Regions from separate parts of the Halanaerobium saccharolyticum subsp. saccharolyticum DSM 6643 genome, predicted to be linked through region 1. Evidence: riboswitches for the same ligand, from Rfam matches in the RefSeq annotation. Region 1 holds a riboswitch; the other holds the start of a gene.
The links. Region 1 has a riboswitch for molybdenum cofactor ahead of HSACCH_RS08255 (substrate-binding domain-containing protein). Riboswitches for the same ligand answer to the same signal wherever they lie in the genome.

Region 2: linked by a shared signal. The riboswitch ahead of HSACCH_RS11350 (aldehyde ferredoxin oxidoreductase family protein) and the one ahead of HSACCH_RS08255 (substrate-binding domain-containing protein) in region 1 are both predicted to bind molybdenum cofactor.

The regions. Positions count from the first base shown of each region.
Region 1 covers NZ_CAUI01000019.1:151,639-157,724, forward strand. Annotated here, with positions in the region: gene HSACCH_RS08245 (MFS transporter) at 1-672, shown strand, start outside; gene HSACCH_RS08250 (alpha-glucosidase) at 702-2,366, shown strand; molybdenum cofactor riboswitch at 2,440-2,560, shown strand; gene HSACCH_RS08255 (substrate-binding domain-containing protein) at 2,692-3,519, shown strand; gene HSACCH_RS08260 (ABC transporter permease) at 3,610-4,314, shown strand; gene HSACCH_RS08265 (ATP-binding cassette domain-containing protein) at 4,301-5,029, shown strand; gene HSACCH_RS08270 (redox-sensing transcriptional repressor Rex) at 5,107-5,763, opposite strand; gene HSACCH_RS08275 (Lon protease family protein) at 5,993-6,086, shown strand, end outside.
Region 2 covers NZ_CAUI01000023.1:259,113-265,198, reverse strand. Annotated here, with positions in the region: gene HSACCH_RS11360 (Na+/H+ antiporter NhaC family protein) at 1-746, shown strand, start outside; gene HSACCH_RS11355 (radical SAM protein) at 957-2,258, shown strand; molybdenum cofactor riboswitch at 2,352-2,470, shown strand; gene HSACCH_RS11350 (aldehyde ferredoxin oxidoreductase family protein) at 2,483-4,291, shown strand; gene HSACCH_RS11345 (MoaD family protein) at 4,399-4,683, shown strand; gene HSACCH_RS11340 (HesA/MoeB/ThiF family protein) at 4,686-5,357, shown strand; gene HSACCH_RS11335 (MBL fold metallo-hydrolase) at 5,483-6,086, shown strand, end outside.

The DNA.
Region 1 (6,086 bases):
TTTGCAATGACTCTTTTTCTTTGGCAGGATCCTAAAGATAAAAAAACTACTGTTGAAAATAAAAAGCAACAAAAAGATATTAAATTATTTCAGACAATAAAGTATTTACCAGCATTATTGAGTATTTTATTATTTTTTATCTATACAGGAATAGAGATGTCAATTGGACACTGGACTTACACGTTATTGACAGAATCTAGAGGTGTTAGCACAGCTCTGGCCGGTTTTTGGGTCAGTGCTTACTGGGGCTCATTTACAGTTGGTAGAATTTTGGCTGGTTTTTTAGCTTACAAATTTTTGAGCCGAAAAATTGCTAAATATGCAGCAGCTTTAGGACTTTTTGGAAGCGTTTTAATTACAGTCAACTTATCCCAGCCCTTATCACTGTTGGGGATTGCAATAACAGGGCTTGCAATTGCACCAATTTTTCCGGCCTTAATTTCAAGTACTTCCTATCGAGTCGGGGAAAAACATACAACAAACACTATTGGAATGCAGATTTCTGCTGCGGGTCTGGGTGGGGCTTTAATACCTGGTTTGGCAGGGATTTTGGCAAAAAATATTTCTCTAGAAATAATACCAATTTTTATAGCGATTTTATTTATTTTATTTTTGACTATTAATAATTTGATTAAAAAAGTAACAGACCAGGCTGCAGAAAAAGCAGCTTAAATCTAATTAATTATACTGGAGGCTTTAATATGAATAAAAAATGGTGGAAAGAAGCTGTGGTTTATCAGATTTATCCCCGCAGTTTTAAAGACAGTAATAATGATGGAATTGGTGATTTAAGAGGAGTTATTGAAAAAATTGACTATCTTGATAAACTAGGTGTTGATGCAGTCTGGTTAAATCCTGTTTATAAGTCACCAAATGATGATAATGGTTATGATATTAGTGATTACAGAGATATTATGGATGAATTTGGAACAATGGAAGATTTAGAAGAGCTAATGGAGCTTCTGCACCAAAAAGACATGAAATTGATTATGGATTTGGTTTTGAATCATAGTTCAGATGAGCATCAATGGTTTAAAGAGTCTAAAAAAAGCAAAGATAATCCTTACCGCGATTATTATATCTGGAAAGATGGTAAAAATGGTGGCCCACCAAATAATTGGAAGTCATTTTTCGGTGGCTCTGCCTGGAAGTATGATGAGCAGACGGAACAATACTATCTTCACTTATTTTCACCAAAACAGCCGGACTTAAACTGGGAAAATCCTGAGCTGCGCCAGGAAATTTATGATATTATCAATTGGTGGTTAAAAAAGGGTATAGATGGCTTTAGATTGGATGTAATCAATTTAATTTCAAAAGATCAGGATTTTCCGGATGGCTCTGAAGATGGGCTAGCAGGACATGAATATTTTGCTAATGGTCCTCGGGTTCATGAATTTATTCAGGAAATGGCTGAAAATACTTATAATAATTATGATTCTATGACTGTTGGAGAAACTCCTTTTGTTGATAAAGATGAGGCTTTGAAATTTGTGAAAGAGGATAGAAGAGAATTTTCAATGGTTATTCCTTTTGAGCATCTTGAATTTGATCGTAAAGAAGGATGGAGTAAGATTACAAATTGGGAGCTAAAAGAACTTAAAGATTTAATGAGCCAGTGGCAGTATAAATTACAGCAGAATAATGGCTGGACCAGTCTCTATTTTTGTAACCATGATCAACCAAGAATTGTCTCTCGCTATGGAGATGATGGCAAGTATCGTAAAGAATCAGCAAAAATGCTGGGAACAATGCTCCATACTTTAAGAGGTACTCCCTTTATTTATCAGGGTGAGGAAATTGGAATGACCAATATTAGTTTTGATTCTTTGACTGCTTTTGATGATATTGAAACTAGAGGTTATATTAAAGCAGTTCAGGAAAAAGGAGAAATGAGTGAAGAAGAGATCTTAGAGATTGCAAATTATAGAACTCGGGATAATGCTCGCACACCTATGCACTGGAATGAAAGTAAATATGCTGGATTTTCTGAGGTTGAGCCCTGGTTAAGAATGAATAATAATTATCCAGAAATCAATGTTGAAAAAGATCTAACTGCAAATGATTCAGTTTTCAAATATTATCAAAAGCTGATTTCTTTGCGCAAAAAATATCCAGTATTTGCTTATGGTAAATATAATATTCTAATGGAAGAAGATAAAAATATATATGCTTACCAGCGTTTGGGAGAAGAAAATAATTTGCTGGTATTATTAAATTTTTCTAAAGAAAAAGTTAACTATAAATTAGATTCTGAAATAAAATTTGAGCAGGCTAAATTAATATTAAATAACTACCAGGAAGGCATTAAATCTGAACTTCAAGGATCTCTGAGACCTTATGAGGCTAGAGTTTATATTTACTAAACTAAAATTGATTAAAAACAAAATTTTTAACTGCTTGACAAAACTAATTAATATGGATATTATTAATGTAAGAATAGTCGCACAACTCCGAGCGCTTTTAAGCTAAGACTTGCATGTTAAGCTTACTGCGCCGATAGGGTTTAAAAGGAAACTTTTGAGCCTCCCGGATGGAAAGGAGTGATCGATATGGATTGCATTATGTTTAATCCGCCTTAAACTTCCGGTAATTATACCGGGAGTTTATTTTTTTGTGTTTTAAAAATATAGGGTTTGATTTTTCTAAAATTAAATCAAAAGTCAATACATTAAAACAAGGGGGATTATTATGTCAATAAAGAAGATTATTTTTTCATTACTTATTTTTATGTTGATCTTTAGTTCAGCTGCGGCTGCTCAAGAGATATTAACAATGGCAACTACAACCAGTACTGAGAATTCTGGGCTTTTAGCTGAATTGATTCCACCTTTTGAAGAAAAGTTTAATGTGCGGGTAGATGTTGTAGCCGTAGGAACTGGAGCTGCAATTGAACTGGGACGGAATGGTGATGCTGATATAATTTTTGTTCATGCCCGGGAAGCTGAAGATGAATTTGTGGCAAATAGCTATGGGGTAAATAGAAGAGATGTAATGTATAATGACTTTGTTATTTTAGGACCAACTTCTGATCCAGCCGGGCTTAGGGATACTGAAAATGCTGCAGAGGCACTAGAAAAAATAGCTGCATCGAAAACAGAATTTGTATCGCGTGGTGATAATTCTGGTACCCATAAGAAAGAATTATCTCTTTGGGATAGTGCTGGAATTAAGCCCGATGGCAGCTGGTATTTAGAAAGTGGTCAGGGTATGGGGCCAAGTATAAATATGGCAGATGAGCGCCAGGCATACATTTTAGCTGATCGAGGAACTTTCTTAGCTTATAGTGGTGATATAGAATTGGAGATATTAAATAGTGGAGATCCTGCTTTATTTAACCCTTATGGGATTATTCCAATTAATCCAGCCTATCATACTCATGTTAATTATCAGATGGCAATGGCTTTTACAGGCTATGTAACTTCTCAACAGGGTCAAAATTTAATAAATAATTATATGAGATACGGAAAACAACTATTTTATCCGTCTGCAATTGAAGAAGATAATCTGGTAGATTAAGCTTATATTTAATAGATAAGAATGGCTGGCTGTAGGATTAATTAGTCTCTACAGCTGGCTCTTTAAAATTTGTTTGACAGGAGGCAAAAAGTGGGCTATTATGCTGATGCAATATATAGAGCTTTAAAACTAATTATAACTATAGATTCTGAAGTACTCAATGTAGTAACAACTTCTCTTAAAATTTCTATTTCTTCAACCTTAATTGCTTCAATTATTTCTGTTCCACTGGCCATCTTAATTGCTAGAAAGAAATTCAAAAGCAAAAAATTTGTAAATATTATTTTGAACACTCTCTTAAGTTTACCTACAGTTGTAGTTGGTATTTTTGTTTATTCTTTAATTTCTCGTCGTGGTGTTCTGGGAGAATTAGAACTTTTATTTACTCCGATTGGTATAATCGTAGGACAGGTAATTTTAATTACCCCCCTTATAACTGCTTTAATTAGGAATGTTATTTTTTCTCTAGATGAAAAATTATATAAAACAGCATTATCAATGGGAGCAAGCCGCAGTCAAAAATTTAAACTTTTGATTTTAGAAGCTCGATATGGAATCATAGGAGCCATAATTGCTGGTTTTGGTAGAGTATTGGGCGAAATTGGAGTCTCTATGATGCTCGGGGGAAATATTAAGGGAGTAACCAGAACAATAACTACTGCCATGTCGTTGGAGACAAATAAAGGTCGTTTTGCTTTTGCCTTGGCATTAGGAATAATACTTTTAACATTATCTTTTTTAATAAATTTTCTAACATATTTTCTGCAGGAGGGAAAAGATTATGCAAGAAGATAAAATTATTGAGGTTAAAAATATTAAGAAAATCTGCAGAGAAAAGAAAATCCTGGATATTGATAATTTTGTAGTTTTAAAAAATAAATTTAATTTTATTGTAGGGGGTAATGGCAGCGGGAAAACAAGTCTATTAAATATTTTAAGTTTAGTTGATCAGGATTATAAGGGTCAACTATATTATAAAGGTAAAAAAATTGATAAAACTGCTGAAAATTTAGAGTTAAGAAGGAAGTTTTCCGTTATTTGGCAAGATCCATACTTGTATCGGGGTGATGTTTTTTATAATATTGCTCTGCCATTAAAGCTGCGTAATTATAAGTCGAAGATAATAGAAAACAAAGTGAAAGAAATATCTGAAAAAATTGAAATCAAAAAACTGTTAAATCAATCAGCATTTACTCTTTCAGGTGGGGAAAAGCAGAAAGTCTCTATTGCGAGAGCTTTAATTACTGAACCTGAAATTTTATTTGTAGATGAAGCTACAACAAATTTGGATGAAGAAAGTATCCAATTTTTTAATTCTCATTTTGCTGATCTAGTAACAGATGAAATGACAGTTGTGATGGTCAGCCATGATAGAAGACAGATTAAACTTCTAGCTGACTATATAACTTTACTTCATAAAGGAAAAGTAAAAATTAGCAGAGAAATTAATGAGTTCAAATTTCAGCTTTTTGGCGAAGGGATTGAAACCCCTATTGCTGAATTAGTATAGATTTGAGTTATAATTTTTGATATAAATTTAAGAACTAAGTAAAGATCTAAAAATTTATTTTGCTTAAAACTGAGATGTTATTCAATTTCTGAGTCATTAATTCTAATTTGATTCATTTTTACTGATAATTTACAAAGGCCTTCATTAATTAATTGTTCTTCTAATAGAATATCATCTGGTACTTTTAAAGGAACTTCAGTAAAGTCCCAGATTGCTTTAATGCCAGCAGTTACCAGGCGGTCAGTTATTTTTTGAGCAGCTGCACCGGGAACTGTAAGAGCTGCCACATCAACCTCATTGTTTTTAATAAACTCTTCTAAAAAATTAATGTTTTTTATTTCAATATCATTGATTACAAGTCCGATTAAGTTAGGGTTTTTATCAAATATTGCAGTAAGTTCATATCCGCGTTCAAAATAGCCTTTATTATAAGCTAGAGCCTGACCTAAATGTCCAGCCCCAATTAAAATAATTTTTTTCTGATAGTTAAATCCCATAATAATATTGATCTGTTGAAAAAGGCAAAAGATATCATAACCATAACTTTTTTTACCGAAAGTGCCAAAATAACTTAAATCTTTACGAATTAAAGAACTGCTAAATCCTGTTAGTTGAGCGAGTTCCTCAGATGAAACATATTTTTTATTTGATTTTTGCAAATTCTTTAAATATTTGTAATAAACCGGCAGTCTACCAATGATTATGTCTGGAATATTGTATGAATCTTTTCCCATATTTATCTCTCCTTTAAAATATTGTTAAAAATATAACATATCTTATGTTCATTTTATCTTAGCTGAAATTTTTTTTCAACTTTTATGGCATAATTTAGCTAAATTAAAAGTAGTAGCTTTTTTAAGCAGGATATAGTTTGTTTTTGCCGAATTTATTAAATAAGAGCTTTAGTCAGAATTTTCATAATTATTTTTTGGAAATAATAATTAAATGTAAGGAGTGCATAAAATGGATAAATATAAAATTAAAATTTCAAATTTAGATTATAATTTTAATTCAGACGAATTAGATTTTGAAACTACTAAGGAACTTTCTGCAATCG
Region 2 (6,086 bases), on a different contig from region 1:
TAATAACTATGATTCTCTTGTTTTTCTTTTCAGGAACTCCAGAAGCTATTCAAACTGCAGAATATAGTTATAGCTTAGTTAAAATTATCCCCTATCTGTTTGTGTTAATGTTTGCTGTTATGGGTGGTAATGTATTTGTTGTCCTAACTTCTGGAATTGTTTTATCTGGAATAATTGGGATTTTTTATGGAGATCTTACTTTCTTAACATTCCCGCAAGAGATTTATAATGGATTTACTTCTATGATTAATGTTTTCCTTGTTTCACTAATAACTGGTGGTTTGGCAGAAATGATGAGAAAAGCTGGCGGACTTCAGTTTATTGTTAATTCAATTAGTAAAAAAATTAATAGTAAAAATACAGCTGAATTGGGAATAGCAGGACTTATTGCTATCACAGATGCAGCAATAGCAAATAACACAGTTTCAATAATTATTAATGGTCCAATAGCCAAAAACATATCAACTAAGTTTAAAGTAGATCCCAGACGAAGTGCTGTTTTACTTGATATCTTTGCCTGTGTTATGCAGGGAGCACTCCCCTATGGAGCTCAGATTCTTCTTGTTATGGGATTAACAGAAGGTGCAGTTGGTCCATTCCAAATAATACCTCTTTTATGGTATCAGGGAATATTAGCAGTAATTGGTATCGCCTCAATCTATATCCCATTTGCTGATTCCTTAATTAGAAAAGAACCATGGGATTGGGAAGAAGAAGATGAAGTTATGGAAGTGGTGAACAACTAATTTAATTAAGACTTGCAGTTTAATAGAGTCTTTATATTATTTTTTCAAGCCAGCCTTGGTCTAAGGCTGGCTTTTTTTCTTGAAAATCTCAGATAAATATTGCAAAGAGTTGCCAGTAAAGATAAAATATAAGTATCTAAATATTAAAACTACTTATCAATTTTAAATTTGCTGTCTTTAAAGTACACATCTAGCAGGAAGGAGTAGATAATGCAATTTTTAATCAACAATCCACAGTTCTGGCGTAGTGATGGTTTAAATGAAGAGCTTCCAAAAAATTTAGAGCTCAAACTGAAAAATGGAAAACTTGAGCTGCCAAAAGAAATCAGAAAAAAATTAGGAATTGATTCTGAAACAGAGATTAAAATTAAATTCAATAGTGATGGAATTTATATTGAAAGAGCTGATCCCCGGCTGACAAAAGTTTATGTAGAGCCTACAAGTGACTGTAACTTAAACTGTAAAACCTGTGTTAGGCATTCCTGGGATGAAGAAATGGGTTTTATGAAAATGGAAGATTATAAAAAATTAATAAATGGACTAAAAGATTTTGAAGGCCTGAAAAAAGTTTCATTCTGGGGGATTGGCGAGCCTCTTTTTCATCCTCAAATTGCAGAGATGATTGAGTTGGCTTCTGAACTAAAAGTTAAAACTCAGATGATTACAAATGGACTTTTGTTGAATAAAGATAAAGCTTCAGAATTACTGGAGGCTGGACTTAACAGTCTGGTAGTTTCTGTGGATGGAACTTCGCCGGAGACAATGGCTGATATTCGATCGGGAGCAGAATTAAAGACTGTAATTAAAAATGTAAACTATTTTCGTAATCTTCGGGATAAAAAACAAAGTGAATGTGAGATTGGCATCGAATATGTGATTATGAAATCAAATGTTGAGGAACTTAGGGATTTGCGTAAATTGGCTCGTAGAATAGGGGCTTCTTTTATTTTTTTAACAAATCTACTTCCATATACTGAAGATATGTCAGCTGAAATATTATATTCTTTTTCTATTAGCCGCTCTCAACCTAAAATCAGAACTGAACATAGACCCGAAATTTATCTACCTCCAACTGATTTGAGGGAAGATATTATTCGTGATCTGGCTGCAGTCGGCGGAAAATCAAGCTCAATTAGTACAACTCAGGTACCATTTAATCCTCATCGGGGCTATTGTAAGTTTGTAGAAGATGGCTCAATTGCAGTTAACTGGCAGGGAGAGATTAGTCCTTGTATTGCTCTAATGCACAGTTATGACCTTTATATTAGAGAGCGCGAAAAGCATATCAATAAATATTCATTAGGAAAAATATCAGAATCGGGGCTCTCAGAAATTTGGAACAGTGATGATTTTAAAAAATTTCGCAAAAAAGTTAAAGAATTTCCTTTTTCAGATTGTACTCAATGTTCAGGCTGTGAAATGTCTAAAGAAAACAAAGAAGACTGCCACGGGAATCAGTTTCCAGTTTGTGGAGACTGCTTATGGGCTCGAGGTGTAATTCAATGTCCATAATAAAATTGAAAATAAAAGCTGCTTTAAATGTGAATAAAATAATTTTAATATTTTGAAAATTAAAGCAGGAATTTGACTTGTTAAGTTTAATAAGTACTAATATACCTTCGAGTCTTTTTGCCTAAGGAGTTTTCTAAGGAAATTAGACCGCTGGGTTGAGGAAGAAATGACTCAGCCTCCCGTGCTTGGAAAGAAGAGTAAATCTAAAGGAGGTATAATTGATTATGGGAAAAATTTATGAATATCAAGTTTTAAGAGTAGATTTGACAAATGAGGAAATTACTAGAGAAACAATTTCAGGTGAAAATGTAAAAAAATATCTTGGTGGTAGAGGCTTAGCTTCAAAAATTCTGTATGATGAAATTGACCCTAAGGTTGATCCATTAAGCCCCGAAAATAAATTGATTTATGCTACTGGGCTTTTAACTGGAACAGCAGCATCTACTGGTGGCCGTTATATGGTTGTTACCAAAGGCCCTTTAACAGGTACTATTGCCAGCAGTAATTCAGGTGGGTTTTTTGGTGCTGAATTGAGATTTAGTGGCAATGATATTATTATTTTTGAAGGTAAGGCTGAAAGACCACTTTACCTATCAATCGAAGGAGAAAAAGTTGAGCTTAAAGATGCTTCTGAAATCTGGGGTAAGGGAGTTTATGAAACTACCGATTATCTGTTAGAGGCTATGGATGCTCTCGATGCTAGAGTTAGCTGTATTGGACCTGCTGGAGAAAATTTAGTGAAATTTGCTTCAATTATGAATGACAAGGATCGAGCTGCCGGTAGAACCGGGGTTGGTGCAGTTATGGGTTCTAAGAATTTAAAAGCTATTGTAGTAAGAGCTAAGGATAAACAGGTCGAATATTTTAAGGATGAAATGCTGAAAGTAGTTCAGAAACAGACTAAAATGCTCAAAGAAGATGGAGTTACTGGTGAGGGTTTACCTGCATTAGGAACTAAAGTTCTTGATAACATTTGTAATTCTACTGGAGTTTATCCGACTAGAAACTTTCAGGAATCTACTTATGAAGATGTTGCTGAAGTATCTGGAGAAGCACTGGTGGAAAAAGGATATCTGCAGGGTAATAAAGGTTGTTATGCTTGTCCAATCCGCTGTAGTAGGGATACTAAATTACCAAATGGTCGTTCCGGGGAAGGTCCGGAATATGAAACAGGTTGGGCTTTTGGAGCAGACTGTGGTGTGAAGGATTTAAATGCGATTGTAGAAGCAAACTATATTTGTAATGACCTTGGAATGGATACTATTTCTGCTGGTGCTACAATTGCCTGTGCCATGGAAATGTATGAAAAAGGCTATATAGATAGAGAAGAACTGGCAAATGGTCCAGAACTTAAATTTGGTTCTTCCGAGTCAATTGTTTATTATACTCAAAAGATGGGTTATAGAGAAGGTATAGGAGATGCCATGGCAGAAGGATCATACCGTTTTGCCGATTCCAAGGGCCATCCTGAGTTTTCAATGAGTGTTAAGAAACAGGAATTACCGGCTTATGATCCACGTGGACTACAGGGCCATGGATTAAGTTATGCTACTTCCAACCGTGGAGGTTGTCATGTAAGGGGCTATATGGTTTCTCCAGAGGTACTTGGTGTACCAGAAAAACTTGACCCCCAGGAGTTAAAAGGAAAACCAGAATGGGTTATTATCTTTCAGGATCTAACTGCTGTAATTGATTCAAGTGGGATGTGTCTCTTTACTTCTTTTGCTTTGGGACTAGATGATTACAGAGAAATAATCAATGCAGGCACAAAATTTGATTATACATCTGAATCTCTGCTTGAAGTTGGAGAAAGAATATGGAACTTAGAGCGCTTATTCAATTATGAGGCGGGTGTAACCCCAGATACTGATAAACTTCCAGAGCGTTTCTTAACTGAGCCAATTGTTGATGGACCTTTGAAAGGAAATGCTTCAAAATATAAAGAGATTTTGCCCGAATATTATAAACATCGCGGCTGGGAAGAAGATGGCTGGATTAGTGACCAGAAATTTAAGGATCTTAAAATTAAATAATAACTTAGTTAGAATTAAATTAGTGGCTGATTTTAATTGAGCAATTTAAATCCACTCAGTTCTCTGCCGGGAACTGGGTGGAATTTTAATATTGAAAGGTGATGCAAATGGCATTGATAGTTAAATTCTATTCTTTATTTAAAATTAATTTAAAAAGTCCAGGGGTTGAATATGAGTTGGAGGGAGAAACCACTATTTCTAAGCTAATTAAAAAGCTGGATCAAGATTTTGACGGCTATTTTAGTCAGAAATTACTGGAGTCAGATGGCAGTATCGCTCCCGGTTCAATTATTCTGGTCAACGGTCATAATGTTATCCATTTGGAAGGGCTTGAAACCAAAATTGATAATCAGGATACAGTAACTTTATTTCCACCATCGGCAGGAGGATGATTATGAAAGATTATCTAAAAAGACAGGAAAAATTATTTAATAAAAAACAACAGCAGCAGTTAGAAAAATTAAATATTATGATTGCCGGCACAGGAGGACTAGGGACCAATCAGGCCCTACAGCTGCAGCGGGTTGGAGTAAATAAAATCTATCTTTATGATTATGATTTGGTTGAAATAACTAATCTCAATCGTCAGCTTTGCTATGGTAAAAAAGATATTGGGAGGCCTAAAGTTGAAGCGGCAGTTGAGTTTTTAAAAGAGTTTGATTTAGAAACTGAAATAGTTGCTAGAAATGAAAAAATATCTATGGCAACTAAAATCCCAGAAGATATAGATATTATCTTTGACGGGATGGATAATTTTGAATCGCGCTTTATCTTAGATCAGCTGGCTCTGGAAAATGAACTTCCCTTTATCCATGCCGGAATAGAAGGGTTTTTTGCTCAGATTATGCTGGTGCTGCCTGAATCTAAGCTGCGTTTAAAAGATGTTTTTGCTGGTTCAGCCAAAAAGGAAACTCCAGCTGTTTTTTCACCAGCTGTAACAGTAACTGCTTCTGTCCAGGTACTGGAAGCTTTAAAATATTTACTTGAATTTGATAATTATTTAAAAAATCAGCTGCTGCATATTGACTTATTAAGCAGTCAAATAGAAAAAATTGAATTAAAATAGAGTTGCACAGATGTTCATATTTGTATTTAACTGATTTAGAAAGATATTCGTCTCAAAAATTGTAACTCTTACACTTGAGAAAATTAAATTTCTTTGTTAATCTTATCCGGAGGAGATGATTAAATATGCAGACAGAAATATATCATTTGTTTCACAGTGGAACAGCAGTTAGAGTTAAAGATAAATTATTTATCTTTGATTATTTTAAAGATGAGCCACAGCAGAAAAAAGCACTTGCAAGCTCTCTAGAGAAAGGAATTATTAGGGAAGATACTTTTAAAAATATAAATGAAGCTTATGTTTTTGTTTCTCACAGCCACCATGATCATTATAATAAAGTTATTTTTGAGTGGGAAAAATATTGTGATAATGTAAATTATATTTTAGCAGCTGAGGTAGAGCCAGAGGCAGAGTTAAAAAATAAAGCTAATCTCTATTTAATGGAAAAAGATGAAGAATTTAAGCTGGGAGATGTCGAGATTTCAAGTTATGGTAGTACAGATGAAGGAGTATCTTTTTTAGTTGAGCTTGAGGATTTAAGTATTTTCCATGCCGGAGATTTAAACTGGTGGAAGTGGAAAAAATTCAGTGCCAAAGTTCAGAAAAGAGAAGAGAGAGAATATAAAAGAGAAGTTGATAAACTTACAGGGAAAATTATTGATATTGCCTTTGTACCGGTTGATCCTCGTTTAGAAGAGCATTTTTATTTAGCAGGAGAATATTTTATTG